DNA from 2 places in the Thioclava sp. GXIMD2076 genome. Region 1 is predicted to be linked to the other one. Evidence: riboswitches for the same ligand, from Rfam matches in the RefSeq annotation. Region 1 holds a riboswitch; the other holds the start of a gene.
The links. Region 1 has a riboswitch for thiamine pyrophosphate ahead of thiD (bifunctional hydroxymethylpyrimidine kinase/phosphomethylpyrimidine kinase). Riboswitches for the same ligand answer to the same signal wherever they lie in the genome.
Positions count from the first base shown of each region.

Region 1 (15,600 bases):
ATGGCCATGACACAGATGCCCTCTCCCGATCAGCCCTTGAAGCTTGGCACCCGCGGCAGCCCGCTGGCACTGGCTCAGGCCTATGAAACCCGTGCCCGCCTGATGGCGGCGCATGATCTCCCCGAAGCCGCCTTCGAGGTGGTGGTGATCAAGACGACCGGCGATGACCGCGCGATGATCGCCTCCGACAAGCCGCTCAAGGAGATCGGCAACAAGGGCCTCTTCACGAAGGAGATCGAGGAGGCGATGCTGGAGGGGCGGATCGATATCGCGATCCACTCGATGAAGGACATGCCGACGGTCCAGCCCGAAGGGCTGATCCTCGACACCTATCTGCCGCGCGAGGATGTGCGCGATGCCTTCGTGTCTCTGAAGGCCGCCGGTATCGGGGATCTGCCCGAGGGCGCTGTCGTGGGCACGTCGAGCCTGCGCCGCCGTGCGCAGCTCCTTTATCGCCGTCCCGATCTAAAGCTCGTCGAGTTCCGCGGCAATGTGCAGACGCGCCGCCAGAAGCTCGCCGATGGGGTGGCAGAGGCCACCTTCCTCGCGATGGCGGGCCTCAACCGTCTGGGCATGACCGAGCTGGCCTCGGGTGCCATCGACCCCGAAGAGATGCTGCCCGCCGTGGCCCAAGGGGCCATCGGGATCGAACGCCGGACGGGTGACGAGCGTGCGGCCATGCTCCTGTCGCCCATCCACGATATTCCTACCGAGCAGCGCCTGAATGCCGAGCGCGCCTTCCTCGCCACTCTTGATGGCTCCTGCGAGACGCCGATTGCGGGTCTTGCGCTGATCGAGGGGTCCGAGATCTGGATGCGTGGCGAGATCCTGCGTCCCGACGGGTCCGAATGCCTGCGCGCCGAGGGCCGTGCCAGCCTGTCGGATGCCGAAGAACTGGGGGTCGATATCGCACGCAAGCTTCTCGATCAGGCACCTGCAGGATTTTTCGACTGGAAGGACGCGTAAGATGCTGCCTCCATCAACGGGACGCGTCTAATGGATAGTAAGATGGTAACGGGGGCGCGCAAGGCCCCCGCTTTCTTGATGGAAACCGGTATGCTGCTTGACCGTCTGCGCGATCTTCTGGGGGCCGATCATGTGCTGACCGGCGCCGATATGGCGGGCTATGGCGACGAATTTACCGGCCATTACCACTGGGCGCCGCTGGCCGTGTTGCGCCCCGCAACCACCGACGAGGTATCGGGTATCCTGCGGCTGGCCTCCGAGAGCCGCACGCCGGTGGTGCCCGTGTCGGGTGGCACGGGGCTCAATGGCGGGCATGAGGCGCAGGGCCGCCTGATGATTTCGCTGGCCCGCATGAACCGGATCCGCGATTTCAACCCTGCCGCCCGCACCATCTCGGTCGAGGCGGGGGTGATCTTGCAGACCATCCACGAGAATGTGGCCCGCGAGGGGCTGATGTTCCCGCTGAGCTTCGGGGCGAAGGGCTCGGCCATGGTCGGCGGGTTCCTGTCGACCAATGCGGGTGGCTCGAATGTGGTGCGCTATGGCAATGCCCGCGCGCTCTGTCTGGGGCTCGAGGTCGTGATGGCCGATGGAGCGGTGATGAACCTTATGACCGCGCTGCATAAGGACAATACGGGCTATGACCTGCGCGATCTGATGATCGGAGCCGAAGGCACGCTGGGCGTGATCACGGCGGCCGTTTTGCATCTGGTGCCCGAGCCCGCCGCCCGTGCCACGGCGCTTCTGGCGCTGCCCGGTTTCCCGCAGGCGCTAAGCCTGCTGAACCGTCTCCAGACGGGGACGGGCGGTGCGATCGAGGCCTATGAATATCTGCCCGATCTGTTCTTCGACCGGATGGCGAGATACAAGCCCGACTGGACCTGTCCGATCACGCCCGCGCCGGTGAATATCCTGCTGGAGATCGCCACCACCGTGCCCGGCGACAATCCGCAATCGCGGCTCGAGGATCTGCTTGAGGCGCCGCTCGAGGCGGGCGATATCCTCGATGCGGTCGTGGCCTCCTCCGAGGCGCAGCGCAGCTACCTCTGGACGATGCGCGAATCGGCGGCCGAGGTGTCGCTCAACGAGGACCCGCTGGTCGATACCGATGTGTCGCTTCCCCTCGATCTGATCGAGCCATGGTTGAACCGTATGAATGCCGAGGTGTCGCGCCTCGATCCGCAGGCGCGGATGATGGCGATCGGGCATCTGGGCGATGGCAACCTGCATTACACCGTCTATCCCTCGGAGAAAGCTTTCGTCGCGCCGATCCGCGATGCGATCTCGCGCGAGGCGGTGATCATGGGCGGCAGTTTCTCGGCCGAGCATGGGGTGGGTCTGTCGAAGCTGGGGTCGATGGCGAAATACAAGGATCCTGTGGCGCTGCGCACGATGCGCGCGATCAAGGCCGCCCTCGATCCGCTCGGTATCCTCAATCCCGGCAAGACGGTGCCCGAAGCCTGATCTGTGCAGGGCGGCGATGCCCGCCCTGCGGCCAAGGGGATTGCAGCCATGCTCAGGAACGGGCATTGGGGGGACATGCGAAAGGAATCCCATGTCCGTCCTTGCTGCCTATAAACCGCTGGTCAAAGATCCCGCGCTTCTGCTCACCGCCGCCCTTATGGTGCTGTTCGGTGCGCATGTGGCCTCGCTTTTGCCACAGGCCTCGACCATCGCGGTGACGGTCTTCGGGCTGGATGACGGGGCCTACTCGCGCATTCTCGTGGTGGCGTCGGTCATTGCGGTGACAACCTCGGTGGGCTTCGGGATTATCGCCGACCAGCGGGCCAACCGGCGCGCCATCGCGCTGGTCTCGGGCGTGTTCCTGACGCTGGGCTCGGGGCTGATGACCCTGCATCCGGGCCCGGTGACCTTTGTTCTGGCGCATGCGATCTTCGTGCCGCTTTCCTCCACGCTCTTCGGGCAGATGTTCGCGCTGGGGCGGCTGGCAGCCTCGGTCCACCCCAAACGCGAGCGCGAGGCGATCCAGTCGAGTCTGCGCGCGCTCTTCGCGCTGCCATGGCTGGGCGTGCTGCCGATCTGGTCGCTGGCCTTCGGCGCGGGCGTCGATCTGATGACCATCTATCCGGTCTGTCTCTGTCTGGCGCTGGCCGTTCTGGTGCTGACCTTCTTTTTCTGGCCGCGCGACGGGGCAACCCGCTGGCCTGATCCGAAATCCGGCCTGACCTTCCGCCAGTCGCTTCAGGAGATGGGCGATTGGCGCATCCTCGTGCGCGTCGTGGCGCTGGGGGCGATCAATGGCGGCGTGGTGCTCTATCTGGTGCTGATCGGGCTTGTGTTCGCGCAGGTGCCCGGACGGGGGGCGGGCGATGTCTCGCTTTATGCCGCGATTACGGCGGGGCTCGAGGTGCCTTTGATGCTGATGGTGCCCGCGATCTCGATGCGGGTGCCGCGGATCACGCTGATCCTTGTGGGCACCGTGCTCTACTGCGTGCATCTGGCCTTCATTCCGGTGCTGGCGTCGAGCCCGCTTCTCTGGGTGCTGCCGGTTTTCGGAGCCTTGGGAGGCGCGTTCATTCTGACCCAGCCGATGGCTTATCTGCAGGATCTCCTGTCCTCGCGTCCGGGGGCGGGGGCGTCATTGCTGGCGTTGCAAAAGCTCATCGGCGATGTCTCGGGGGCAGCGGTCTTTGCCATCGGCGCAGCTGTGGCGGGCTACGGGTTTGTCGCAATGCTCGGATCCGCCCTGGCGATCCTGGCCGCCATGGCGCTTTTTGTGATGGACCGCCGCACGGGCGGCTATCAGGGGCGTCACTCCACCTGATCGAGCAGATCAAGCACCTGCGGCCCCAGCGCCTCGACCACCAGTTTCACGCCCGCAGCCGAAGGGTGGATGCCATCGCCCTGCAGATATTGCGCGCGTTTGGCATCATCATGCTGCGCCTCGGCCAGCGGGGCCAGAAGGTCGGGCACCAGCACCGCGTCATATTTCGCCGCCAGATCGGGATAGATCGCGGTGAAAGCCGTCTGGTAGGCCGCGCCGTAATTGCCGGGCACCGGCACGCCCGCCAGCAGCACCGGCAGATCCTTGTCGGTCACTGCTTTCAGGATCGCGTCCAGATTGGCCTTCGCCTGATCGGGCGCGAGCCCGCGCAGGATGTCATTGCCGCCAAGCGCCACCATCACCGCATCCACCTCGGGCGTCAGCGACCAGTCGATACGGGCGCGCCCGCCCGCCGTTGTATCGCCCGAAACCCCGCCATTGATAATCGTCACATCCTCGCCATGCGCATTCAGCCATGCCTGAAGCTGCGGCACCAGCCCTTCGCCATCGGGCAGGCCATAGCCTTGGGTCAGGCTATCGCCGAAAGCCAGCAGCGTTTTCTCGGCCGCCTGACCCTGCGCGGGCAGAGCGAGCAAGGCAAGCCCGAGGCCGAGGGCGGTAATTCGTTGGCTGGCGCGGTTGTGATATGTCGCGAGCTGCCTATCTTGAGGTTTACGGGGCAGCAAAGAACGGATGCGGGACAGGATGGACATGGCGGATAGTGTGCTTTCCATGAAGGGTGTGGAGCTGGAACTGGAGGGCAATGTGGGGCCTGTCTCGATCCTGAACGGAATTTCACTGGACGTCCAGCGCGGGCAAAGCCTTGGAATGACGGGACCTTCGGGGTCGGGGAAATCCTCGCTTCTGATGGTGATGGGCGGGCTCGAACGCGCCACATCGGGGTCTGTCTTGGCGCTCGGTCAGGATCTGGGCGCGATGAAGGAAGACGCTCTGGCACGCTTCCGTCGCAATCACATGGGGGTGGTGTTCCAGAATTTCCACCTGCTTCCCACGATGACCGCACTGGAAAACGTGGCGCTTCCTCTGGAGATCGCGGGGACGCGCGATGCCTTTGCCCGCGCCAAGGCCGAGCTGGAGGCCGTGGGGCTTTCCCACCGGATGCACCATCACCCGACAGAGCTATCGGGCGGCGAGCAGCAGCGTGTGGCCTTGGCCCGTGCGCTCGCCCCGCGCCCCGAGATCCTCTTGGCCGACGAGCCCACCGGCAATCTCGATGCCAAGACGGGGGCGCAGATCATGGACCTGCTGTTCGGGCTGCGCGACCATTATGGTGCCACGCTTATTCTGGTCACCCATGCTGCCGATCTGGCCGCGCGCTGTGACCGCGTGGTGGGTCTGCGCGACGGGACCGTTGTCTCGGATAGCCGCGCATGAGCGTGTCATGGACCATCGCGCGGCGCGAGCTGCGCAGCGGCTTGCGCGGCTTCCGCGTGTTTTTCCTGTGTCTGATGCTGGGAGTGGCGGCGATTGCCTCGGTGGGGCTGGTGCGCCATGCCATCCAGTCCGCGCTCCATGATCAGGGGGCGGCCCTTCTGGGGGGCGATGCGCAGCTGGAATTCACCTATCGCCGCGCCACGCCCCTTGAGCGGCAATGGATCGAGGAGCGCGCCAGCCGCGTCTCCGAGGTGATCGATTTCCGCTCCATGCTGCGTCACGGCGAGGGGGACAGCCTGCAGACCGCGCTCATTCAGGTGAAGGGGGTCGATAGCGCCTATCCGCTTTACGGGACCGTCGAAACTGCGCCCGATCTGCCGCTGGATCAGCTCCAGACCCCGCAGGACGGGATCTATGGCGCCCTGATCGATCCCGTTCTGGCGGACCGGATGGGCTTGAAACCGGGCGATCGGGTCGAGATCGGCGGGGTGGCGTTGCGCATGCTGGCGCGGCTTGCCCGTGCGCCCGACGAGACAGGGGCGGGGATCACGCTCGGCCCGCCGGTGATCGTGGCCACGAAGGCGCTGGAGGGCTCGCGGCTCTTGGATGCGGGGGCACTTTTCGAGAGCGAATACCGCGTGGCGCTGCCCCAAGGCACCGATCTCGATGCGCTGAAGGCCGAGGCCCGCATCCGGTTCAAGGATGCGGGTATGAGCTGGAGCGATCGCAGACGCGCCTCTCCGGGGGCGGACCGTTTTGTGACGCGGTTGGGGAGTTTCCTTGTGCTTGTCGGGCTTGCGGGGCTGACCGTGGGCGGAGTCGGGATCTCGTCCTCGGTCTCGAGCTGGCTCGAACGCAAGGCCGCGACGGTGGCCACCCTGCGCGCCATCGGGGCTACGGGGCGCACGATCCGCTGGGTGTTCTACTGGCAGCTGATCGGGCTGACGGTGCTTGGCATCGTGGCGGGGCTTGCGCTGGCGAGCCTTCTGGTTCTGGGCTTTGGCGGGCTGATCGGGCGGGTCATGCCGATCCCCGTGGATTTGCGTCTGGCGCTTGGCCCAATGGCCGAGGCCGCGATGTATGGCGCGCTGGTCACCGCGATCTTCTCGCTCTGGCCGCTCTCGCGCCTGTCGCAGACGCGGGTGGCGCGCCTCTATCGCTCGCGTTCGCGGGGGCTGCCACCCTTGGGGATGCTGGCGCTGATCGCCGTGCTGCTGGCGGTTCTGGTGGGGGCGTCGATGGCGCTCTCTGGTCTGCCTTGGCTGGCGCTTGGCGCTTTGGGTTGTGTGGCTGGGGCGCTGGGCCTGCTGGCGCTGATGGGCTGGCTGACCAAACGCTTAGCGGCGCGGGTGCAGCGCGTGTTGCGCGGCGCGCCGGCGCTGCGCGTGGCGCTTGCGGGGATCTCGGGGCCGGGGTCCGAGGCGCTGCCGGTGGTGCTGTCGCTGGGCTTGGGCCTGTCGGTGCTGTCGGCCATCGGGCAGGTGGATGCGGGGCTGCGCAACGCGATTGCCACCGATCTGCCGAAACAGGCACCGGCCTTCTTCCTGCTCGATATCCAGCCCGATCAGCTCGACCCTTTGAAGGCGCGGATGCAGGCCGATCCGCAGGTCGAGCGGGTCGAGACCACGCCCATGCTGCGCGGTGTGATCACGCAGATCAACGGCAAGCCCGCGCGTGAAGGACGCCCCGATCACTGGGTTCTGCGCGGTGACCGGGGCGTGACCTATGCCGCGACCCCCCGCGAGGCGATCACCGAGGGCCAGTTCTGGCCCGAGGATTACACCGGCACCCCGCAGATCAGCTTTGCCGCCGAAGAGGCGAAGGAGATCGGGCTGAAACTGGGAGATACGCTCACGGTGAATATCCTTGGCCGCGATATCACCGCGCCGATCACCTCCTTCCGCAATGTCGATTTCTCGACGGCGGGGATCGGGTTCGTGATCACCTTCAACCCTTCGGCGCTGGCAGGCGCACCGCATACCCATCTGGCCACACTCTATGCCCCCGAGACAGCCGAGCCCGAGATCCTGCGCACGCTTGCGCAGGCCTTCCCCAATGTCACTGCTTTGCCCGTGCGCGAGGCGATCGGGCGCCTGACCGAGGCGCTGCAGGCGATTGCGCGGGCCACCTCTCTGGCGGCAAGTGTGACGCTGGTGACGGGGGTGATCGTGCTGATCGGGGCCTCGGCCTCGGGCGAGGCGCGCCGCGCATGGGAAGCGGCATTGCTGAAGACACTGGGCGCCAGCCGGACCCGTATCCTGACGGCGTTCCTTTTGCGCGCGCTCATCCTCGGCGGCGTCGCGGGGCTGGTGGCCGTGGGGGCAGGGGCCTTGGCCGGATGGGCGGTGCTCACCCGCGTCATGGATCTGGGCTATGCAATGGCTTGGGGGCCGGCGCTGGCGATCCTGTTCACCGGCATGCTGGCGGCACTCCTGTCGGATCTGTTCTTCGTGATCCGTCCGCTGCGGGTGCGTCCGGCCCGCATCCTGCGGCAGGCCGACTGAACGGGCTAACCGAAGGGGCGCATCGATCCCCCTTGTGCTGGACCGGCCAGAGGTCTAGCCTGACACCAAATCCGTTGGGGTGCCCGCAAGGGCTGAGAGGCGATAGCTAACCCATCGAACCTGATCCGGCTCATACCGGCGTAGGAAACGGAACCGAAGCGATGGGTGCAGTCTCTCTGCGCCCCCTTTCTCCGCCCGCGCCCTTGTGCCGGTGACTTTGGAGGAGGGGATATGGTCGCAAGACTTCTGATTATTGCAGGCTCCGATTCGGGCGGCGGTGCGGGGCTTCAAGCCGATATGAAGGCGGCTTCGGCGCTCGGGGTCTATGCGATGACTGCGGTCACGGCTGTCACCGCGCAGAACACGCGCGGTGTGAGCGCCGTAGCGCTGATGACGCCCGAGATGCTGCGCGCCCAGATCCGTGCCTGTCTGGAGGATATCGGCGCGGATGCGGTGAAAATCGGCATGCTCGGCTCGGCGGATCTGGTGCGGGTGGTGGCCGAGGAACTTGCGGGCTTTGCAGGCCCTGTGGTGCTTGATCCGGTGATGATCGCCAAATCCGGTGATGCGCTTCTGGCAGAGGAGGCGGTGGCCGCGCTGACCACCCAGCTCCTGCCAAGGGCGACGCTCCTGACCCCCAACCTGCCCGAAGCCGCTTGTCTCTTGGGCCTGCCCGAAGCGCAGGAGGCCGATGAGGCACAGGCCCGCGCGCTTCAGGCGCTGGGGCCCGGGGCCGTGCTCCTGAAAGGCGGCCATGCGGCAGGAGAGGTTTGCACCGACCTGCTGCTGGCAGATCGGGCCTACCGATTTGCCGCGCCGCGTGTGGCGACCCGCAATACCCATGGCACGGGCTGTTCGCTGGCCTCTGCGGTGGCGGCGGGGCTGGCCTCGGGGAGGCCGCTGCCTGAGGCGGTGGCGCGCGCCCATGACTGGCTGCAGGGCGCGATCCGTGCGGCCGACAGCCTGCAGATCGGGCAGGGCCATGGGCCGGTGCATCATTTCCACGGGATCTGGTCCGAGGAGGCACTGGTATGAGCGTTGATTTCACCATTCTTGGCGCGGGGGTTGCGGGGCTTGCCACCGCGCATGAGCTGGTCGCGCGTGGTGCGCGGGTGCAGGTCATCGACCCCAATGGCGCGGCTGGTCCGCATGGCTGCAGCTGGTGGGCGGGCGGCATGCTGGCGCCGTATTGCGAGAGCGAGATCAGCGAGGAGGTGATCGTGCGCCATGGTCTGGCGGCGGCGGATTGGTGGGCGCGGGCGGGCGTGCCGGTGACCCGTCGCGGGACGCTGGTGGTGACGCTTGCGCGCGACCGGCGCGAGCTGGACCGTTTCGCGCGGCGCACCGACGGGCACCGCTGGCTGGGAGGCGCGGAGATCGCCGCGCTGGAGCCCGATCTAGCGGAACGCCACGCCCGCGCGCTGTTTTTTGACACCGAGGCCCATATCGATCCGCGTATCGCATTGCGCGGTCTGCGCGACGGGCTGGCGGCGAAGGGGGTCGAGATCCTGCCCGATGCCCCGCATCTGGGGCGGCTCGTGGATTGTCGCGGGCTGGCGGCGCGGGATCTGCTGCCCGATCTGCGCGGCGTGCGGGGCGAGATGGTGGTGCTGCGCTGTCCGCAGATCACGCTCAGCCGACCGGTGCGGCTGCTGCATCCGCGCTATCCACTCTATATCGTGCCGCGCGGCGACGGGGTTTTCATGCTTGGCGCCTCTCAACTCGAAGGCGACAGCCGTGGGCCCTCGACCCTGCGCTCCACCGTGGAGCTGCTGAATGCGGCCTTCGCGCTGCATCCCGGTTTTGCCGAGGCCGAGGTGCTGGAACTGGGTGCCGATGCCCGCCCTGCATTTGCCGATAACATCCCCCGCGTGGTGGCCGCGCGAGAGCGCACCCATGTCAACGGGCTCTACCGTCATGGCTATCTGATGTCGCCCGCTTTGGCGGTGACGGCGGCCGATTACCTGATGGAAGGCACCATATCCGAACTGTGCAAGGAGGCCGCATGCGCCTGATCGTCAACGGAACGCCAACCGAGGCGGAAGCAGCTACTCTGGCCGAGGCCCTGATGGCTCTGGGCTATGGCGAGGCGAAAGTCGCCACAGCCGTCAACGAGGTCTTTGTGGCCTCTGCCGCCCGCGCGGGCCATGCGCTGCGCGACGGCGACCGTCTGGAAATTCTCGCACCCCGTCAGGGAGGGTAACATGCCTGTTTTCTATGGCACCGAAATCGCATCGCGGCTGATGCTGGGCACCTCGCAATATCCCAGCCCCGTGGATCTGTCGCAGGCCTTTGAACGCTCGGGGGCGGGGGTGGCGACCGTCTCCCTGCGCCGCGAGAGCGCGGGCGGTGGCACGGGCGCGGGCTTCTGGGATCTGATCCGCGGGCTGGCGGTGCAGGTCCTGCCCAACACCGCTGGCTGCCATTCGGTGAAGGAGGCGGTGACCACCGCCCATATGGCGCGCGAGGTCTTTGACACCGACTGGATCAAGCTGGAGGTGATCGGCCATCCCGATACGCTCCAGCCCGATCCTTTCGGCCTTGTGGAAGCCACGCGCATTCTGGCGGAGGACGGGTTCAAGGTGTTTCCCTATACCACCGAGGATGGTGTCCTGGGGGGGCGGCTTCTGGAGGCGGGGGCCGAGGTCCTGATGCCATGGGGGGCGCCTATCGGCACGGGGCTCGGGGTGAACAATCCCTACGGGCTGCGAACCCTGCGCGCGCAATTCCCTGATGTGCCGATGATCATCGATGCGGGGCTGGGGCTGCCCAGCCATGCCGCGCAGGCGATGGAGATGGGCTTTGATGCGGTGCTTCTGAACACGGCGGTGGCCAAGGCAGGCGACCCCGCGGCGATGGCCGAAGGCTTTGCCCGCGCGCTCGAGGCAGGGCGGCTGGCCTATGAGGCCGACCCGATGGAGCCGCGCGATATGGCCCAGCCCTCGACGCCGGTGATCGGCATGGCGGTGCTGGCATGATCCCGCGGTTCTATCCGATCTTCGACCATCCCGACTGGCTGCGCCGCGCGCTGCCCTTGGGGGTGAAATTCGTCCAGCTGCGGATCAAGGACCAGCCGCAGGACCGCCTGCGCGAGATGCTGGCTGAGGGCCGCGATCTGTGCCGTGCGCATGGGGCGCAGCTGGTGGTGAATGACCATTGGCAGTTGGCGATCGAGCTGGGTTGTGACTGGCTGCATCTGGGGCAGGAGGATCTGGAGAGTGCCGATCTGATGGCGATCCGTGGCGCGGGGCTGAAGCTGGGCGTCTCCACCCATGACGAGGCCGAGCTGGATCGTGCCCTGACGGTGATCCCCGATTATATCGCGCTGGGGCCTGTCTGGCCGACGATCCTGAAGAAGATGAAATGGCATCAGCAGGGCGTGGAGAAGCTGACCGAGTGGAAGCGGCTCTGCGCAGGGGTGCCCTTGGTGGCGATTGGCGGGTTGTCGGTGGAACGCGCGCCCTTGGCCCTTGCGGCAGGGGCCGATTGCGTGTCGGTGGTGACCGATATCACGCTGAACGCTGACCCCGAGGCGCGGATCGGACAATGGCTGGAGGCCACCGCATGACCCGCTATGCCCGCCAGAGCGCTATTCTGGGTGCGGCCTCGGACCGTTTGCAAAAGGCGCGGGTGCTGGCTGTGGGGGCCGGTGGATTGGCAGCCCCCGTGCTGCAATATCTGGTCGGGGCGGGCGTGGGCCATATCCGTCTGATGGATGCGGATCGGGTGAGCCTGTCGAACCTGCACCGCCAGACGCTGTTCCGTGAGGGGGATCTGGGTGCGCTCAAGGTGGAGGCCGCTGCCCGCCATATGGCTGCGCTCAATGGGGAGGTGCGGATCGCGCCGCAGGCTGAGGCGCTGAGCCCCGCCAATGTGGCGCAGGCGGTGGAAGGCTGCGATCTGGTGCTTGATTGCGCCGATAGTTTTGCGGTCAGCTATATCCTCTCGGATCAGTGTCTTGCGCGGCGCATCCCGCTGATTTCGGCCTCTGTGGTCGAAAGTGCAGGCTATGTGGGGGGCTTTTGTGCGGGGGCGCCTTCGCTCAGGGCGGTGTTCCCCGATCTGCCGCAGCGCATGGGCAGCTGCGCCGAGGACGGGGTGCTGGGGCCGGTCGTGGGGATTATCGGGAGCCTGCAGGCGCAGATGGCGCTGGCGGTTCTGACCGACCATGGCGAGAGCCCTCTGGGGCGGGTCACCAGCTTTGACGCCACCCATTGGCGCTTTGGTGGCTTTGCCTTCCACGGGGCACCCGAACCCGATTTCGCACCGCGCTTCATTGCGCCCGAGGCACTGAGCGATGCGGATCTGGTTGTCGATCTGCGGCGGCCCGAGGAAGGCCCGCTGGCGCATCCTCAAGCGCATCGCCTGCAGGCCGCGGACCTGCCGGAGATGGCGCGGCAGGCGAGGCATGAACGTCTGGTGCTGGTCTGCCGTTCGGGCCAGCGGGCCTGGGCCGCGGCGGAGGCCGTGCGGCCATATTGGCAGGGCGAAATCGTGCTGGTCGCGATGGGCGCTCGGAATGGTGAAGAGGCTTATAATAATTCTCCGGTTGTAGCCGGTGACATGGAGGTGCCGGGCGCTATCTAGCGGCCTGACGATATGACGGAGCCCCGCATGCCACAGAGCCACAGACCAGATGCCCCGAACCGGCTGACAACGGGGTCGATCCCGTGGCAACTGGCGCTCTTCGCGCTGCCGACGCTGGGTTCGTCGGTGCTGCAATCGGCGGGCGGCTCGATCGACTCGGCCTGGGTCGGCAATCTAATCGGCGAGGCGGCGCTGGCGGCCACGACCAATGGCAACCTGATCATGTTCCTGCTGGTCAGCTTTGTGTTCGGTTTCGGCATGGCCGCGACGATCCTGATCGGGCAGGCCATCGGGCGGGGAGCCTTGGGCGAGGCGCGGCGGATTGTGGGCACCGCGGTTGGATGTTTCCTGCCATTGGCGGTGGTGGTGGCCGGCGCGGGCTATGTGACGGCACCGCATCTGTTGGCGCTTCTGGGCACCGATCCGCAGATCGAGGAACTGGCGCGCAGCTATCTGCAGCTGACCTTTGTCGCCATGCCCGGCATCCTGATGCAGACCATGCTGATGATGGTGCTGCGCGGGTCGGGTGACTCGCTCACGCCGCTCTATTTCATGATCATGGCGGTGGTGCTGGCGGCGGTGCTGAACCCGTGCCTGATCCTCGGGCTGGGGCCATTGCCCGAGCTGGGCATCGGCGGCTCGGCCATTAGCCTCGGGCTGGCGAACTATGTCTCGCTGGTGGCGATGCTGGCCTATATCTATCTGCGCGATCTACCGCTGCGGCTGCGCGGGGCGGAGCTGCGCTTCCTGATCCCCGATGGCGCGCTCCTGCGGCAGATCGTGGCCAAGGGCCTGCCCATCGGCTTGCAGATGGTGGTGGTGACCACCGCCGCGTTGACGGTGCTGCGGCTGATCAATAACGAGGGGGTCGATACGACCGCCGCCTATGGCGCGGTGCAGCAGATCTGGACCTATGTCCAGATGCCTGCCATGGCGCTCGGGGCCGCTGTCTCGGCGATGGCCGCGCAGAATATTGGGGCGGGACGGTTCGACCGTGTGGCGCGGATCACCGGCATCGGTGTCGTGTTCAATATCGCGCTGACGGGCGGTCTGATCGTCCTGCTTCTTCTGGCCGACCGCTATGCGCTCTCGATCTTCCTGACGGGCGGAGGGGACGCTCTGGAGATCGGTCGGCATGTGCTGCTGGTGGCGACATGGGGCTATGTGGCGTTTGGCGTGTCGCAGGTGGTGTTCGGCACGGTGCGCGCCAATGGCAAGGTGATTCCGCCGCTGATCATTCTGGCGGTCGCGCTCTATCCGGTGCGACTGGGCTTTGTCTGGGCGCTCGGCCCGAGCCTCGGGGCGGATGCGATCTGGTGGAGCTTCCCGGTGGCCTTCAGCGCGACCATGGTCATGGGACTGTTGTATTATCGCTTCGGTCATTGGCGCCCTGCACATTCGGACAGATTGCAAGACCCGCAAAAGCCGCCTATTGCCTCCCCTAGCGACACCCAGCCTGACCCTGCGTCCTGCACGCTTTCGCGCGACATAGGAGCGCATCGCACCTGAACCGCGCAACGGGGGCGGATTCACGAAGACTTGACCTTGCGCTGGCCGTTCCACACGTCCAGTGTGAAGAAAAATAAAACAGATGAGGACTACATGCCGTCGAGCATTCCGAAGACAAACCTCGAACACTGGGCGATCCTGCGTCGCGTGGTCGAATGCGGGAGTTTTGCCGAAGCGGCTGTGAGCCTCGAACGCAGCCAGTCCGCCATCAGTTACTCTGTCTCGAAGCTGCAGGAATCGCTGGGCTTCGCGATCATGGAGATGCAGGGGCGCCGTGCGGTGCTGACCGAACATGGCAAACTGCTCCTCGCCGAGGTCTCGCCACTGATCGACGAGCTGGTCTCGGTGGAAACCGCAGCGCGCGCGGAATCGGGCACCGGCCCGCTTCAGGTGCGTCTGCTGGTGGATGCGCTATTCCCCCGCGAATGGCTGGGCGAGGCGCTTTTGAAGCTACAGACCCGATATCCCGACGTTCTGGTGGATGTGCACGAGACCGTGCGTCTGGAAATGTCGGAATTCATGAGCCTTCCCTTCGATCTCGCGGTGGTCCTGCCCGAGTTGTGCCCCGTGCCCGGTCAGCGCATCTGCGAGATGGATTTCGCGCTGGTGGCGCGCAAGGAGCACCCGCTGGCGCAGGCCCATCATAACCTCACGCAGGCCGAGATGGCCCGTCATCTGCGCGTGTTCATCCGCGAGAACCGTCTGGACGGGACCGAGGTGGATCGCCCGCATGGCCGGATCTGGACCGTGTCCTCGCTTGAAAGCGCAGTGGCTGCGGTCGAGCGTGGCATGTGCTTTGGCTGGTTGCCGATGGAGCCCATCGCCTCGAAGCTCGAAAGCGGTGAGCTGGTCACGCTGAATGCGGGTGGTGTCAGCCGTCGCAAGGTGGCGCTGGATCTGGTGTATCGCGATGTCGATCGCGCTAGCGAGCCGGTAAAATTCATGGCGGAATGTCTGGCCACGATCCATCAGGCGAACGCCTGATCGGGCCGAATGCACAAATAGAAACGGCGGGCTGATCGGCCCGCCGTTTTTTCATGTCCGGAGCGTGGGGCTCAGGTGCGGATGCCCGCGAACCGGCTCTGCCAGTCCTCGCGTTGCTCGTCCGAGATCTTGCCGAACAGCACTTCGGGCGTGGTGAAGGCATGGCCTTCGGGCAGGGCGCGCACCGCAGCGGCCACATCATCGGGCCAGCCTTGGTCGGTCGCATGCATGCCTTCCAGCATGGATTTCGCCGCATCGGGGATGAAGGGCGCCGAGAGCACCGCGTAAAGCGGAACGAGGTTGAGCGCGAGACGCGCGATGGCGCCCGCCTGCACCGGATCGGTCTTGAATACCGTCCAGGGTGCCGAGGATTGCAGATATTCGTTGCCCGCAACCCAGATCGCGCGCAGTTCCGCTGCCGCCTTGCGGACCTCCTTGGCCTCCATGAACTTCTCGTAATCACGGATGCGGGTGGTCAGTTCGGCAATCAGTGCCTCGCCTGCCTCTCCCCAATCGCCGCCCTCGGGGATCGCCTCGCCAAACTTGGAGCGGGTGAATTTGGTGATGCGCGAGACGAAGTTGCCCAGAACATCGGCCAGATCCTTGTTCACCGATACCTGGAAATTCTCCCAAGTGAATTCGGCATCTGCTGACTCGGGGGCGTGCGAGAGCAGCCACCAGCGCCAGTAATCCGAGGGCAGGATCTCGAGCGCCTGATCCATGAAGACACCACGCCCGCGCGAAGTCGAGAATTGGCCGCCATCGTAATTGAGGTAGTTGAAGGACTTGATGTAATCCACAAGCTTCCACGGCTCGTCCGAGCCGAGGATCGTGGCGGGGAAGCCGATGGTGTGGAAGGGGACGTTATCT
Region 1 covers NZ_CP149932.1:1,146,469-1,162,068, forward strand. Annotated here, with positions in the region: gene hemC (hydroxymethylbilane synthase) at 16-966, shown strand; gene WDB91_RS05675 (FAD-binding oxidoreductase) at 997-2,430, shown strand; gene WDB91_RS05680 (hypothetical protein) at 2,522-3,751, shown strand; gene WDB91_RS05685 (arylesterase) at 3,739-4,347, opposite strand; gene WDB91_RS05690 (ABC transporter ATP-binding protein) at 4,463-5,146, shown strand; gene WDB91_RS05695 (FtsX-like permease family protein) at 5,143-7,650, shown strand; TPP riboswitch at 7,716-7,814, shown strand; gene thiD (bifunctional hydroxymethylpyrimidine kinase/phosphomethylpyrimidine kinase) at 7,882-8,685, shown strand; gene WDB91_RS05705 (FAD-dependent oxidoreductase) at 8,682-9,665, shown strand; gene thiS (sulfur carrier protein ThiS) at 9,656-9,853, shown strand; gene WDB91_RS05715 (thiazole synthase) at 9,855-10,628, shown strand; gene WDB91_RS05720 (thiamine phosphate synthase) at 10,625-11,218, shown strand; gene WDB91_RS05725 (HesA/MoeB/ThiF family protein) at 11,215-12,237, shown strand; gene WDB91_RS05730 (MATE family efflux transporter) at 12,265-13,746, shown strand; gene WDB91_RS05735 (LysR family transcriptional regulator) at 13,840-14,730, shown strand; gene metG (methionine--tRNA ligase) at 14,802-15,600, opposite strand, start outside.

Region 2 (15,600 bases), on a different replicon from region 1:
CATCGACGAGGCGGTCGCGCAGGCCATTGACCTGATCGCGGCAAAGCGCGGCTGAGTCCCCTTGCCGGATGGGCTGTCATGGCCCATCCTTGTGTCATGCGTGCATTCCTTCTTTTCTTACTGATGGTGAGCCCTTCATGGGCCGCGGATCTGCAGCGCCCCGAAGGGTTGGTGCAGTATCACAGCACGCTGCCCCGCACCTTTCCGCTGATCGTCAAGACGACGGCCGATCGCGATGCCTATCTGGAACTCTGGGCAGAGGGGGGCGATCATCCGGTCCTGACCGCCTATGCCCGCGCGGGCCAGCCCTTCCGCGTTCTGGTGCCCCCCGGATCCTACCATATCCGGGCGTTTAGCGGGCAGGACTGGCAGGGCGAGGACAAGCTCTTCGGCAAGGAGACGACGGAGACTGACCTGTCCGGTGCGCTGGAATTCAGCGTCGAGGGCTATGCCCGAAAGGAAGGCTGGATCGTCGATCTGGCCAATCCCGAGACCAGCCGTTCGGTGGCGATCTGCCAGAGCTATGTGCTGCAAACCAGGCCCTATGCGCCGCGCCCGCCATTCGCGGGGGCAGGCGCAACCTCAGGGGGATCGGCGGGTGTAAATCACAACCTAAATAGGCGGAATGCCGCCGATGACGGCCCATGGCCGAAATTGAAGAGTTACAAACATATCTGCGAGTGAAAATATTATCACATTAGAGTGAACCAAACGTGAGCTTTTGCGTTAACCGTCGAAGGAGATCGTTAGATGCGCAAGTTTGTTTCCGGTGTGATTGCCCTTATGATCATGGTCGGGCTTGTCACGACAGTGCTGGCCAGTGGCCGCAGCTCCATGCCGGATGTGACCTTCGACGGGATCGAGGGCGAGCGGTTCCGGCTGGCGGACTGGTCCGACAAGGTCGTGCTGGTGGTCAACACGGCCTCGCTTTGCGGCTATGCGGGACAGTTCGAGGAAATGCAGGACCTGCTTGACCGCTATTATGACGAGGGATTGATCGTTCTGGCGGTCCCTTCGGATAATTTCCGGCAGGAACTCCCCACCAACGCCGAGGTGAGGCGTTATTGCGTGATGGCGTTCGGGATCGAGGATATGCCGATGGCCGAGATCACCGATGTGACCGGCGAGCGCGCGCATCCGTTTTACGCATGGCTCCGTGATAGCTACGATTTCGAGCCGGACTGGAATTTCAACAAGGTGCTTCTGGGCCGCGGTGGCGAGGTGCTGCATACCTACCGGTCATCCGATGCGCCAATGTCGGATACTATGCGCCACGATATTGAACGGGCGTTGCGCGGCTGAACGGGAAGGCCTCCGGGCGCTGCGCGGGCGTATTCAGGCTTGTCTAATAAGGAAAATGCGCTTATATGAGCGCGTCCGAGATGGGGGGCGAGTCTATCGCGCCCCTTTTTGACTATCCAACGACAAGACCGGTGGAGCCAACCACCAGGCCTGAATAGTAGATGTAAAGGAAACTTTAAACGCATGTCGCAAAACGCATCCATGGACGAATTCGAAGCGCTTCTTAACGAAAGCCTCGAAATCGACACCCCGAACGAAGGTTCGGTTGTTAAAGGTAAGGTCATCGCAATCGAAGCGGGCCAAGCCATCATCGACGTCGGCTACAAAATGGAAGGCCGCGTTGATCTTAAAGAATTCGCAAACCCGGGCGAAGCTCCGCAGATCGAAGTCGGCGACGAAGTCGAAGTCTTCCTCGATCGCGTTGAAAACGCGCGTGGTGAAGCTGTTATCTCGCGCGACAAGGCTCGCCGCGAAGCAGCTTGGGATCGTCTCGAAGCAGCCTACGCAAAAGAAGAGCGCGTCGAAGGCGCAATCTTCGGTCGCGTCAAAGGCGGTTTCACCGTGGATCTGGGCGGCGCAGTTGCGTTCCTTCCGGGCTCTCAGGTCGATGTGCGCCCCGTGCGCGATGCCGGCCCGCTGATGGGTCTGAAGCAGCCCTTCCAAATCCTGAAAATGGACCGTCGTCGTGGCAACATCGTTGTGTCGCGCCGTGCGATCCTCGAAGAATCGCGTGCTGAACAGCGTGCCGAAGTCATCGCGAACCTCACCGAAGGTCAGGTTGTCGAAGGCGTGGTCAAGAACATCACCGAATACGGTGCGTTCGTTGATCTGGGCGGCGTTGACGGCCTGCTGCACGTCACCGACATGGCATGGCGCCGTGTGAACCACCCGTCGGAGATCCTGACGATTGGCGAGACCGTTAAGGTCCAAGTCGTCAAGATCAACAAAGACACCCACCGCATCTCGCTCGGCATGAAGCAGCTTCAAGCCGATCCGTGGGATTCGGTCGAGTCGAAGTTCCCGCTGGGTTCGGTCCATGCTGGCCGCGTGACCAACATCACCGATTACGGTGCATTCGTCGAGCTGGAAGCAGGCGTCGAAGGTCTGGTCCACGTCTCCGAGATGTCCTGGACCAAGAAAAACGTCCACCCCGGCAAAATCGTTTCGACGAGCCAGGAAGTCGACGTCATGGTTCTGGAAATCGACACCCAGAAGCGCCGCGTTTCGCTTGGCCTCAAGCAAACCATGCGTAACCCGTGGGAAGTCTTCGCTGAGACCCATCCGGTCGGCACCCAGATCGAAGGCGAAGTCAAGAACATCACCGAATTCGGTCTGTTCATCGGCCTCGACAACGACATCGACGGCATGGTTCACCTCTCCGACCTCAGCTGGGAACAGCGCGGCGAAGACGCGATCCAGAACTACCGCAAAGGCGACATGGTTTCGGCCGTTGTCACCGAAGTGGACATCGAGAAAGAGCGTATCTCGCTCTCGATCAAAGCTCTGGACGCAGACACCTTCTCCGACGCCGTTGACGGCGTGAAGCGTGGCTCGGTCATCACCGTGACCGTCACCGCGATCGAAGATGGCGGCATCGAGTGCGAATACAACGGCATGAAGTCCTTCATCCGCCGTTCGGACCTCGCACGCGACCGCGCAGACCAGCGCCCCGAGCGTTTCCAAGTTGGTGACCACGTCGATGTGCGTGTGACCAACGTGGACTCGAAGTCGCGCCGTCTGGGCGTCTCGATCAAAGCCCGCGAGATCGCAGAAGAAAAAGAAGCTGTCGAACAATACGGTTCGTCCGATTCGGGCGCATCGCTGGGCGACATCCTCAGCGCAGCTCTGAAGGGCGACGAGTAATCGTCACGCCTCAGGCGCTTTGAAAACATCAGCCCCGTCCGGTTTCTCCGGGCGGGGTTTTCTATTGAGCAGGCTTAATAAAACGTGATTTTGCACAATGAAGAGGCATTTGACGGTATGGAGAGAGGTGATTTTTCGCGTAAGTCCCCCCGTCAATCGTAATCCGGTAGTTATTACAGTGCTTTGCTGTTTGTCATGCCGGAATTTCTGCCTATAGTCGGTTCAGCACCGCCAATTCTCGCAGGGGGGAATTCACCTATGATCCGGTCCGAGCTGATCGCAAAGATTGCCGAAGAAAATCCGCATTTGTTCCAGCGTGACGTGGAGAAGATCGTGAATACGATCTTCGAGGAAATCATCGAAGCCATGGCCCGCGGTGATCGGGTCGAGCTACGTGGTTTCGGCGCGTTCTCCGTCAAGAAGCGCGATGCGCGAACCGGACGGAACCCGCGCACGGGGGATTCCGTTGATGTGGACGAGAAACATGTTCCGTTCTTCAAAACCGGTAAGTTGTTACGCGACCGGTTGAACGGTCTGGAAGGAACCGAAGAATGATCCGAGCCCTACGCTATGCCGTCCTTGCCATTATCGCGATCGTCTTGATCGTGCTGGCGCTGTCGAACACCCAGATGGTGACGTTGCGACTGTTGCCGCAAGAGACGGCGGGGCTGTTGGGTTTTGACTGGTCGATTCAGGTGCCGCTCTTTGTGGCGCTCATCGCCTTCGTTCTGCTGGGTCTCCTGATCGGCTTCATCTGGGAATGGACGCGCGAATACCGCATCCGTGCACGCGGTGCACAGCAGGCGCGCAAGGCCAAGGCTCTTGAACGCGAACTGGGGCATCTGAAGACCCGCCATGAAGGTCCGCAGGATGATGTCCTGGCCGTTCTGGAACGCGCTCCCGCGTCGCGCTGAGAACTTATGACCGCGCGCGTTAAAATTTGCGGGCTGACCCGGCCCGCGCATGTGCAGGCCGTTGCCGAGAGCGGCGCGGCCTATGCGGGTTTCGTGTTCTTTGCCAAATCGCCCCGCAACGTTTCCATCGCGCAGGCGCGTGATCTGGCGCTTACTCTCAAGCCGGGTGTGGCCAAGGTCGGGTTGGTGGTGAATGCCACCAATGACGAGCTGGACGCCATTCTGGCCGAAGTGCCTCTCGATATGCTCCAGCTCCACGGTAAGGAAAGCCCCGCGCGCGTGGCCGAGATCCGCGCGCGCTATGGCCTGCCGGTCATGAAGGCCGTGGGTGTGGCCGACGCTGCTGATCTGGACCAGCTCGCCGCCTATGAGGCCGTCGCCGACCAGATCCTCGTGGATGCCAAGGCGCCTAAAGGTGCCGATCTTCCGGGTGGAAATGGGCTTTCCTTCGACTGGACGCTGATTGCGGATCGGAAATGGTCCAAGCCATGGATGCTTGCGGGTGGTCTGACCCCCGAGAACGTCGCGCTGGCCATCGAGAAAACCGGTGCCACTCAGGTGGATGTGTCCTCGGGTGTGGAGGCCGCCCCGGGACAGAAAGACGATGCCCTCGTGCGGGCTTTCGTCGCTGCGGCGGCTCATTCATAACCCTGCAGCTATAGATATAAGCTGGTTTACTATTTTTCTTTTCCCCGTTTCTCTGAAACACTCCATCCCGAGGAGAGGGAGGCTCCGACGCAGGAACGGCCCATGCGGCCTGCCGCGTCGATCACATCCATAGCTTCGAACAAATTGCCCTCATGGGGCTTATTTCATGTATTTCAGGCTCTTGTGAGGTGGCAAGGGTCCTGTCCGGCTTTGGCTTCGGCCAAAGGCGGGGATAAGGGAGGACATCATGTCAAACAAGGTTGCGGGAACATCCATCCGCACTGTGGCCATTCTGTGCTGGATCGCCGTCATTCTCGACGGGTTCGATCTTGTGGTACTGGGGGCGTTGATCCCCACATTGACGGGCGGCGAGACCCCGTGGATGACAACGGAGCAGGCCACGTTCGTCTCGACCATCAGCCTCGTCGGCATGACCATCGGCGCGCTCCTGATCGGGGTGGTCACCGACACGCTGGGTCGGCGCAAGGCGATGCTCTGGGCGGTCGGCAGCTTCTCGGTGATGACGCTGCTTTGCGCGGTTTCGGGGAGCTACTGGCAGATGGGGCTCTTCCGCTTTCTCGCGGGGGTCGGGCTTGGCGGGTGTTTGCCCACTGCCATCGCCATGGTCACCGAATTCTCGCGCGGGCGGGCGGGCAAGGCCTCTACGACCGTGATGACCGGCTATCATGTGGGCGCGGTCTCCACCGCGCTTCTGGGTCTGGTGATCCTGCCCTATCTCAGCTGGCATGCGATGTTCGTGCTGGGCGCCGTTCCGGGGCTTATCCTGCTGCCGCTGATGTGGAAAAACCTCCCCGAATCTCCGGCCTATCTGATGTCGCAGGGCCGCATGACCGAAGCGCGCGAGATTGCGGATCGCTATGGTCTGACGCTTGCGGCTCCCAAAGCAGAGGCGCCGGTCGAGAAGGCGTCCATCGGCACGCTTTTCCGCGCGCCCTTCCTGCGCAATTCCATTGCGATCTGGGTCACGTCCTTCATGGGGCTGATCCTTGTCTACGGCCTGAATACATGGTTGCCCAAGCTGATGGTCTCGGCGGGCTACAGCCTGACGGGTGGCCTGTGGCTGCTGCTGCTGCTGAATGCCGGCGCCGTGTGCGGGCTGTTGCTGGCCGGGCAGGTAGGCGACCGGATTGGCCTGAAAACCGCGGCCTTCACATGGTTCATCTGTGGCGCGGTGCTTCTGGCATTGCTGTCGGTCAAGATGCCGGGTGTGCTGCTTTATCCGGTTGTCTTTGTTACCGGCTGTTTCGTGTTTTCGGCGCAGGTGCTGGTTTATGCCTTCACCGCCGCCAATCACCCGCCGGGCATCCGGGCCACGGCGATCGGTATGTCTGCAGGTGTAGGCCGGATCGGCGCGATCCTCGGACCGCTGGCGGGCGGGATGCTGGTTTCGATGGGGATCGGTTACCCGTGGGGCTTCTATGCTTTTGCGCTGGTGGGCTTCCTCGGGGCACTGGCTCTGGCCTCGACCCGCGTGATGGGCAGCGACATCGTCGCCAAAACGGAGCCTGTACCGGACGATGTGGCCTCGCATAAGGCCTGACCTTCCAAAGGCGCGCTACGGCGCGCCTTTTTCTATCGGCAGGGCGGAGCCTGTATAATGCGCCCGCGGCCGGATCAGGCTGCCCGTCTCGATCTGTTCCAGCGCGTGGGCGAGCCAGCCCAGTGACCGCGCAATCGCGAATAACGCAAAAGGCGCATCACCGGGCAACGCGCAATGATCGGCAAGTGCTGCGAGTGCCACATCGATTGTGGGCTCCTGACCGGTTCGCTCGCGCACATGAGCGATCAGGCCGGTGATCGCGGGGCTGGGACGGAAACAGCCCAGAAGGGCGCGCGCACGCGGATCGCCTTGGGGATAGAGCTTGTGACCAAACCCGGGCAGCGGCTCGCCGGTGCTCATCCAGCGGTTCACGGCAGGGACGATCCCCAGATGCAGGGCATCTTCGAGCACGGCTTTCACCCGCAATGTCATATCCCCATGCAACGGGCCTGAAAGCGCGGCCAGCCCCGAGAGTGCCGCTGCCTCGAAGGAGGCCCCTGTCGAGGCGGTCACGCGGGCGGCAAAGGCGGAGCTGGTCAGCTCCTGATCGGCAAGCGAAACCAGCGTGCGGCGGATCAGGTCGGCCTTGTCGGCACAGTTCCATGCCTGAGCCAGCCGCAGGTGCAGCGGCGCGGGGCCCTGCGGAAGATCGGCGAAGTTTCCGGCCACCAGCCCGACGATCCGTGCCATGGTCCGGTGCCGCGCATCGCGCGAAAGACTGCCCGAGGGGATGGCATGGGCCGCTTCTGCCGCCAATGCCTGAAAGACCCGCGCACGACCGGCATTGCCCGGATATGAGGGTATTGCGGGAAATTCGGGCAGCCGGTCCATCGCCCAGAGGAGCCGCGCCGTCTCCTCCAGAGACGCCGACTCGGCCAATGTTCCGACATTGACCCCACGGTAATACAATCGGCCCTGCGCGGTGGTCGAGATCATCGTCGAGATGATAGGTTCGCCCCATGACATGGTACTTGTGGCAATACTCGCCCGCCCGCGCCCGCGGCTCCGACGGTTGAGAAGAGCCGAAATATCCTCGCCATTATAAAGGTTTCGCCCCGATGTCTCGGGGTCAGGGCGGACCGTGATCTGGCCACGGCTGACATAGGCGTAAAGCGTCTGCCGCCGGACCCCCAGCGCGCTGCTGGCTTCCTCTTGTGTCATCCAGTTTTTCATATTGACGATATTAATCAATGTTGACCCATGCTTGGCAAGGGCGCAGTTTATCTGCAATGAACGGGCAGGAGGGGACGCCCGGTTCGGAGGATGGTCCGCAGGAGGGGACGCAGGTATGAGGATGCCTGCTTCCCGTAGCTTTTGCGCTACACCCTGCGGCCGGTTTGGAGAGCGGTCACATTGCGGGGCCGCACGGGAGGACATCAATGACGTATTCGAGCTCTACGGAGCACGTGGCCGTAGACGCCGCGCGCCCGACGCATACCCGTTACTACATGCTGGGGTTGATCCTGTTTCTGGCGACGACCGCCTATGCCGACCGCTCGATCCTGTCGATCGCGGGCTCGGGCATCAAGGCGGAATTCGGTCTCAGCCCGATGCAACTGGGTTATGTGTTATCGGCCTTCAGCTGGGCCTATGTGATCGGACAGATCCCGGGCGGGATGCTGCTAGATAAATTCGGCACCAAGATGATCTATGGCGTAGCACTGGTCCTGTGGTCCATCGCCACCTTCCTTGTGGGGTTGGTCGGCGAGGTGACCACCGAACTATCGGTTGCGCTGGGGCTCCTTTTCGTGCTGCGCTTCGCCTTGGGATTGATCGAGGCGCCGAGTTTTCCGGCGAATGCCCGTGTCGCGGTGATGTGGTTTCCGCGCGGGGAGCGGGGGCTTGCCACCTCGCTCTTTGCCTCGGCCTCCTATTTCGCGGTCGCGATCTATTCGCCGATCTCGGGCTGGCTGGTGCAGAGCTTCGGCTGGCCTGTGCCCTTCTTCACGCTGGGTGTGGTGGGTCTTCTGGCCGCGGTCGTGTGGTTCAAATTCATGAAGCCGCCGCGCGAGCATCGGGGCGTGAATGCCGCAGAGCTGGAGCTGATGGAAGCGGGCGGCGCGATGGTCGATATCGACAGCCAGCGCGAGCTGACCAACCGCCCCAAAGCCTCGGCGCGTATGTTCGGGCTGCTGCTGAGCAACCGCATGCTCTGGTGCGCCTATATCGGGCAATATTGCACCATCGCATTGAGCTATTTCTTCATCACATGGTTCCCGATCTATCTGGTGCAGGCGCGGGGCATGAACATCATGGAGGCGGGCTTTGCCACCATGCTTCCGGCCATCGCGGGCTTTATCGGCGGCATCACGGGCGGCTCGGTATCGGATGCGCTGATCCGCAATGGCTGGAGCGTGTCGCGGGGCCGCAAGACGCCCTATGTGCTGGGTATGCTGATCGGGTGTTCTATCGTTCTGGCGGCGTTCAGCAACTCCAACATCATGATCGTGGCGCTGATGGGGCTTGCCTTCTTCGGCAAGGGCATGGCCGCAGGCTCGGGCACATGGGCCGTGATCTCGGATACCGCGCCGCGTGAGGCTGTGGGTCTGGCCGGTGCGATCTTCAACTGCATCGGCAATGTGGGAGGCATTATCACCCCCATCGTCTTCGGTTACACCGTGCAGGTGACGGGCGGCTATACCGTGGGGCTCTATTTCGTGGCCGCGCATTGCCTTGTGGCAGCGATCCTCTTTGCCTTCGTGATGGGTCCGATCAAACGTGTCGAGAGCGGCGCGCAGGGCTGAGAGCATTTACAAAAGGGCCTGCGGGATGCTGCGGGCCCCTTCGTCCATGGAGATTATGATGACCAAACCTGTTGTGTTGAAAGCTGCCAAACTGCCACAGACCACCGGCGCCGAGCTGGAAGAGCTGTTTGATCTGCGCATTCTGCCGGAGAGGGATGCTGCGGCATGGCTTGCGCAAAACGGCAAGGGCGTGCGGGGGCTTGCGCTGCGTAAGACCATCGTGGATCAGGCGCTTCTCGATGCGCTGCCCGATCTGGAGGTCATCGCAAGCTATAGCGCGGGGCTCGACAATGTCGATGTGCCAGCCGTCAAGGCGCGTGGCATCAAACTCCTGAATACCTCGCATATTCTGGCCGAGGATGTGGCCAATGCCGCCCTCGGGCTGGCGCTTGCGGTCACCCGTGATCTGGTGCAGGCGGATGGCTTCGTGCGGGCAGGAAAATGGCCCGAGCAGCCGCAATACAAACTCGGACGTTCGATCTCGCAAATGGATGTGGGAATTGTCGGGCTCGGCACGATCGGCAAGGCGCTGGCGCGCAGGCTGGAGGCCATGGGCGCACGGATCCATTACCAGGGCCCGAACCGCAAGCCTGTGGAGTATACCTATCACACAAGCGCGGTGTCGCTGGCCGAGGCCTGCGATCTGGTGATCCTGACCTGCCCGCTGACCGAGGCCACCCGCCATTCTTTCGGGGCCGCGGAGATCGCGGCGCTGGGGCCGCGCGGGTTCCTCGTCAATGTGGCGCGGGGGCCGGTGGTCGATGAGGCGGCCCTTCTGGAGGCCATGGCCCGCGACGGGCTGGCGGGGGCCGCACTTGATGTGTTCGAGCACGAGCCGCAGGTGCCGCAGGCCTTTATCGATGATCCGCGCCTGATCCTGACCCCGCATCTGGGCTCGGGCACCGAGGAGACCCGTCAGGCGATGGCCGATTATGTTGTCGATGCCCTGGCCGAACATTTCGGACAGAACAGTCCGCGGACCGCGCGCCCTCTGGCACAGGTCTGACCCCTTTCCCCGCCGCACTGGTCCATTTCGCGGCGGGGAAACCCGCAAGGCCCCCGCAGAGGCCCATTGACGCCGCCTCGATTTTCGGCAAGTCTGCACCCACGTCAGGGGAGTCCCGCCCAAGGGACTGAGAGGCTGATTGGAAGAAATTCCGGTGACGCGACCCTTTGAACCTGACCCAGTTGATGCTGGCGTAGGAAGACCGAAGGGCAATTCCGCATCCATGTCTCATGGGCGGTCCTTTCGGGCCGCTCTGGCCCATTTCCGGGTCAGCTGTGGCCTATTCCCTCGCAGTTTTTGGTTGGGTCTTTTCGTAAGAGGAGACCGACATGAAAGACATCATCCCAACCATCACCACAGGTGCGTTGATTGGTTCGCGCAAGGTGCATAAGGAAGGCAATATCCACGCGCTGCGCGTGCCCATGCGCGAGATCGAGATCTCGAATGAAGAGGCGCTCTGTGTCTATGACAGTTCGGGGCCCTATACCGATCCGGCCGCCCGGATCGACATCGCCAAAGGCCTGCCCGAGACCCGTGGCGGCTGGCTGCAGGCACGCGGCGAGATCGAGGAATACGAGGGCCGCGCCATTACCGATGCCGATAACGGTTTTGCCAAGGGCGACCGTCTGGTAGCGCCGTTCCCCGTGCAGCGCCCGCCACTGCGGGCCGTGGGTGACCGCGCGGTGACGCAGCTGGCCTATGCGCGCGCAGGCATCATCACCCCCGAGATGGAATTCGTGGCCATCCGCGAGAACGAGGGCCGTATGGCCGCCTATACCCGCGACGGCGATCCGATGGGCGCGACCCTCCCCGATCTGGTGACGCCCGAATTCGTGCGGACCGAGATTGCCGAGGGCCGCGCGATCATCCCCGCCAATATCAACCACCGCGAGCTGGAGCCGATGATCATCGGGCGCAATTTCAAGGTGAAGATCAACGCCAATATCGGCAATTCGGCGGTGACCTCCTCGATGGAGGAAGAGGTCGAGAAGATGGTCTGGGCGATCCGCTGGGGCGCCGATACGGTCATGGACCTCTCGACTGGGCGCAATATCCACAATATCCGCGACTGGATCATCCGCAACTCGCCGGTGCCGATCGGCACGGTGCCGCTCTATCAGGCGCTCGAGAAGGTGGGCGGCGTGGCCGAGGATCTCACATGGGAGATCTTCCGCGACACGCTGATCGAACAGGCCGAACAGGGGGTGGATTACTTCACCATCCATGCGGGCGTGCGGCTGCATATGATCCCGATGACTGCCAAACGCGTCACGGGCATTGTCTCGCGCGGCGGCTCGATCATGGCGAAATGGTGCCTGCACCATCACCGCGAGAGCTTCCTCTACGAGCATTTCGAGGAAATCTGCGATATCTGCCGCCGCTATGATGTGAGCTTTAGCTTGGGTGATGGTCTGCGCCCCGGTTCGATTGCCGATGCCAATGACGAGGCGCAATTCGCCGAGCTGCACACGCTGGGGGAACTCACCAAGATCGCATGGGCCAAGGACTGTCAGGTGATGATCGAAGGGCCGGGCCATGTGGCCATGCACAAGATCAAGGCCAATATGGACGAGCAGCTCAAGCACTGCCACGAGGCGCCTTTCTACACGCTCGGACCGCTGACCACCGATATCGCACCGGGATATGACCATATTACCTCGGCCATTGGCGCCGCGATGATCGGTTGGTTCGGCACCGCGATGCTGTGCTATGTGACGCCGAAAGAGCATCTGGGCCTGCCCGACCGTGACGATGTGAAAACGGGCGTGATCACCTATAAGCTCGCGGCCCATGCCGCCGATCTTGCCAAGGGCCATCCGGGTGCGCAGCGGCGCGATGACGCGATCAGCCGTGCGCGCTTCGAGTTCCGCTGGGAGGACCAGTTCAATATCGGGCTCGATCCCGATACCGCGCGGTCCATGCATGACGAGACCATGCCGGCCGAGGCCCATAAGGTCGCGCATTTCTGCTCGATGTGCGGGCCGAAATTCTGTTCGATGAAGATCAGCCATGACATCCGCGCCGAGGCGCAGCGGCAGGAGGGCATGGACAAAATGGCCGAGAAATTCCGCGAGGGCGGGGCGCTCTATATCCCCGAGCCAAGCGAGGCCTGATCAACCCAAAGCTGCGGACGTGGAAATTATTTTGCGTCCGTGGCGCCCTGTTTGTAATATTGCTCTCGTTTTTATGACCGATGCGTAGGTTTTCTGTGCATCATCTCACCTTTGCCCGTCTTGCGAAGGGTTACGTTAGGCGCTAACGCTGCACGGACCCGAAGGGTATTAAGTGAAAAAGGGCGGCCTGTAAGGGCAGAGCGCGCCCGGACGAGACGCAGGAGACGTAAAATGGACTGGACGAAAGTGCTCGCACGCCGCGCGGGCCGGATGAAAGCCTCGGAGATCCGGGAGCTGCTGAAACTTCTCGACCAGCCCGATATCATTTCCTTCGCGGGCGGCATTCCCGACCCGACCCTGTTCCCGAGCACAGCCTATTCCGACGCCTTTGCCGCGACGATGGCCGATAATAACGGCCATGCGGCGCTGCAATATTCGGTCTCCGAAGGTTACCGTCCGCTGCGCGAATGGCTGGTGGGCGAGATGGAGAAGATCGGCGTGCCTTGCGCGGTCGATAATATCATGATCACCTCCGGCTCGCAGCAGGCGCTCGACTATCTTGGCAAGCTGATGCTGACCGAGAACGATACTGCCGCCGTGATGCGCCCGACCTATCTGGGGGCGCTCGGTGCGTTCAATGCCTATGAGCCGCGCTACATCCCGCTCGATCCGATGTCGAATATCGACCCCGAGACGCTGAAAGCCGAGGCCAAAGCCGCCGGCGGCGAGGTGAAGTTCGCCTATCTCTCGGCCGATTTCGCCAACCCCACCGGCGAGACCATCCCGCGCGAGGGCCGCGAGCGTGTGCTCGATCAGACCGAGGCGCTCGATTGCGCGATCATCGAGGATGGCGCTTATCAGAACCTGCGCTTCGATGGCGAGGCGATCCCTCCGATTCTCGCACTCGATATCGAGCGTAAAGGCGGCATCGAGAATACCCGCACGATCTATTGCGGTTCCTTCTCGAAGACCCTGGCACCGGGCCTGCGGGTGGGCTGGGTCGTGGCGGCCAAGCCTGTGATCGACCGGTTGGTGCTGATGAAACAGGCCGCCGATCTGCATTCGCCGACCCTCAACCAGATCGTGACCAACCATGTTGCCCGCGCGATCTTCCACGAGCATGTGGCCAAGATCAAAGCAGTCTATGCCTCCCGCCGCGATCGGATGATTGCCGCGCTCGAGCGCGAGATGCCGGCTTCGGTCAGCTTCACCCGCCCCGAGGGCGGTATGTTCATCTGGCTGACATTCGACCCCAAGCTGAACGGCGCCGAGCTTCTGGCGAAAGCCGTGCGCGACGAGAAGGTGGCCTTTGTTCCGGGCGGGGCGTTCCATGCCGATGGTTCAGGCCAGAACACGCTGCGGCTGAGCTATTCCTGTGCCAGCGACGAACAGATCGACGAGGGCATCGCGCGGATCGGCCGCATCCTGCGCTAACCGCCCGCACGTTATCCCGCCCCCGCTTTCCAGAAAGCGGGGGCTTTTTGATGGGCGTCATGCGTGCTGAAACCGGTCTTGCGATCCGGCCAGAGGACGCTAGATTGCCGTGGCGACAGTCCGGCGGCATGTCGACCGCGCAACCAGCAGGCCCCGCATGAGCTATTCCATCCCGCGTTCAACGCTCGAGCAATGGAGCGTTCTCCAAACTGTTGTGAAATGCGGGAATTTTGCCGATGCCGCGCATATCCTGTCACGCAGCCAGTCTTCGGTCAGCTATGCCATCTCGAAGCTGCAGGACAATCTGGGCGTGACAATCATGGAGGTGCAGGGCAGGCGGGCCGTGCTGACACAGACCGGCAAGGTGCTGCTGGCCGAGATCCTGCCGGTGCTGGAGGATATGCGCCGGATCGAGGCCCGCGCGGCCGAGATCGCGGGCAAAGCGGAGCGTGATCTGCGCATCGTTGTCGATAGCCTTTTCCCAAAGCCGCTCCTGATGCAGGCCATCTCGCAGGTGATCGCGCGCTATCCCGAAACGCGGATCGATCTGCGCGAGGTCGAGCGGACCTATGCCTCGGCGCTCGAGGATCAGAGGTTCGATCTGGCGATCTGTCTGCCCGATCCGCGCCGCATGGAAGGGCGCCCGCTCTACGAGGTGCTGATGGCACCCGTGGCCCGGCCAGACCATCCTCTGGCGCAGGCCAAAGGTGCCCTGCGCCACAACGATCTTGTGCGCTATTTGCGGGTGATCGTGCGTGAACGCGATAACGAACGCCCCGAGCCCCCAGTGACCGAAGGCCGGATCTGGTATGTCTCGGGGGTGGAAAGTGCGATCGAGGCGGTGCGGCAGGGGGTCTGTTTCGGCTGGTTGCCGCTGCACAAGGTGCAAGAGGAACTGGCGGCCAAGCGCCTGATCGCGCTCGAAACAGAGGTCGATCACCGCCGCTATGTGCGGCTCGATCTGATGCTGGGCAATGTCGACCACCCGCCCGTCGAGGCCAAGGCGCTGAGTGATCTGCTCTATGAAGGTGTCAAGGCGCTGACAGATTGATCGGATTATCCGAATTGTTTCATCGGATAACAAATCTGGACCGGATGCACAAAGCTGTTAACTAGCGCCATTGTTACACAGCGTGATCTTTCGCGGATTTGCACGATGGCATTTTGTCACAGCTTTCATCGGGGCTGGTGGGAAGACGGGAAGGGCGCGCGGGTTCCGACCTCCTCCTAAGGGAAACCTGATCAATGACTGACACGAACACCTCCGTATCGGCTTGGGCCAAGGCCCTTCTGATCGTGCTCGGGGTTGCATTCGCCGTCGCGGGCCTCGGCCTTGCCATCGGTGGCGCTATGCTGATCTCGCGCGGCGGCAGCTGGTACTATCTCCTCATGGGGCTGGCCGTCCTCGTCACCGGTATCGAACTGGCGCGTGGCGGCTCGAAAGGCGCACTGGTCTATACCATCGCCTTCGCCCTGACCATCCTCTGGGCCTTCTGGGAAGCCGGCCTCGACTTCTGGGCGCTGCATGCGCGTATCTTCACCTTCCTCTGCGCCTTCTTCGTGCTGATGCTGGTGCAACCGCTGGCGCTGAAACGCGCGGGCCGCAAGCCGCTGACCGCGCCCAATCTGGGTGTGGCCGTGGTCGCGCTGATCGCGATCATCGGTCTGGTCTGGGGCATGTTCCAGCCGCATGGCATCCATAATTCGGTGGCCGCGACCGGTCAGGTGCCGGTGACAGATGCTACCCGTCAGCTCGACTGGTCCAGCTATGGTTCGGATGGCAACGAGGACCGCTTCGCGTCACTCGACCAGATCAACCGCGACAACGTGAAAGACCTGCAGGTTGCGTGGACCTTCCGTACCGGTGAAATCCCCAATAGCCCCAATGGTGGTGGTCTGGAAGACCAGAACACGCCCTTGCAGATCGGGAACCAGATCTATCTGTGCACCGCCTCCAATACCGTGATTTCGGTCAATGTCGATACGGGTGAGGAAAACTGGCGCCACGAATTCC
Region 2 covers NZ_CP149933.1:225,717-241,316, forward strand. Annotated here, with positions in the region: gene WDB91_RS14965 (d(CMP) kinase) at 1-55, shown strand, start outside; gene WDB91_RS14970 (hypothetical protein) at 79-684, shown strand; gene WDB91_RS14975 (glutathione peroxidase) at 751-1,302, shown strand; gene rpsA (30S ribosomal protein S1) at 1,486-3,165, shown strand; gene ihfB (integration host factor subunit beta) at 3,424-3,720, shown strand; gene WDB91_RS14990 (LapA family protein) at 3,717-4,079, shown strand; gene WDB91_RS14995 (phosphoribosylanthranilate isomerase) at 4,086-4,727, shown strand; gene WDB91_RS15000 (aromatic acid/H+ symport family MFS transporter) at 4,975-6,288, shown strand; gene WDB91_RS15005 (citrate synthase) at 6,304-7,449, opposite strand; gene WDB91_RS15010 (MFS transporter) at 7,668-9,032, shown strand; gene WDB91_RS15015 (2-hydroxyacid dehydrogenase) at 9,091-10,038, shown strand; TPP riboswitch at 10,135-10,255, shown strand; gene thiC (phosphomethylpyrimidine synthase ThiC) at 10,368-12,152, shown strand; gene WDB91_RS15025 (PLP-dependent aminotransferase family protein) at 12,384-13,586, shown strand; gene WDB91_RS15030 (LysR family transcriptional regulator) at 13,744-14,637, shown strand; gene WDB91_RS15035 (membrane-bound PQQ-dependent dehydrogenase, glucose/quinate/shikimate family) at 14,832-15,600, shown strand, end outside.
Region 2: another riboswitch for thiamine pyrophosphate. It lies ahead of thiC (phosphomethylpyrimidine synthase ThiC); the one in region 1 lies ahead of thiD (bifunctional hydroxymethylpyrimidine kinase/phosphomethylpyrimidine kinase).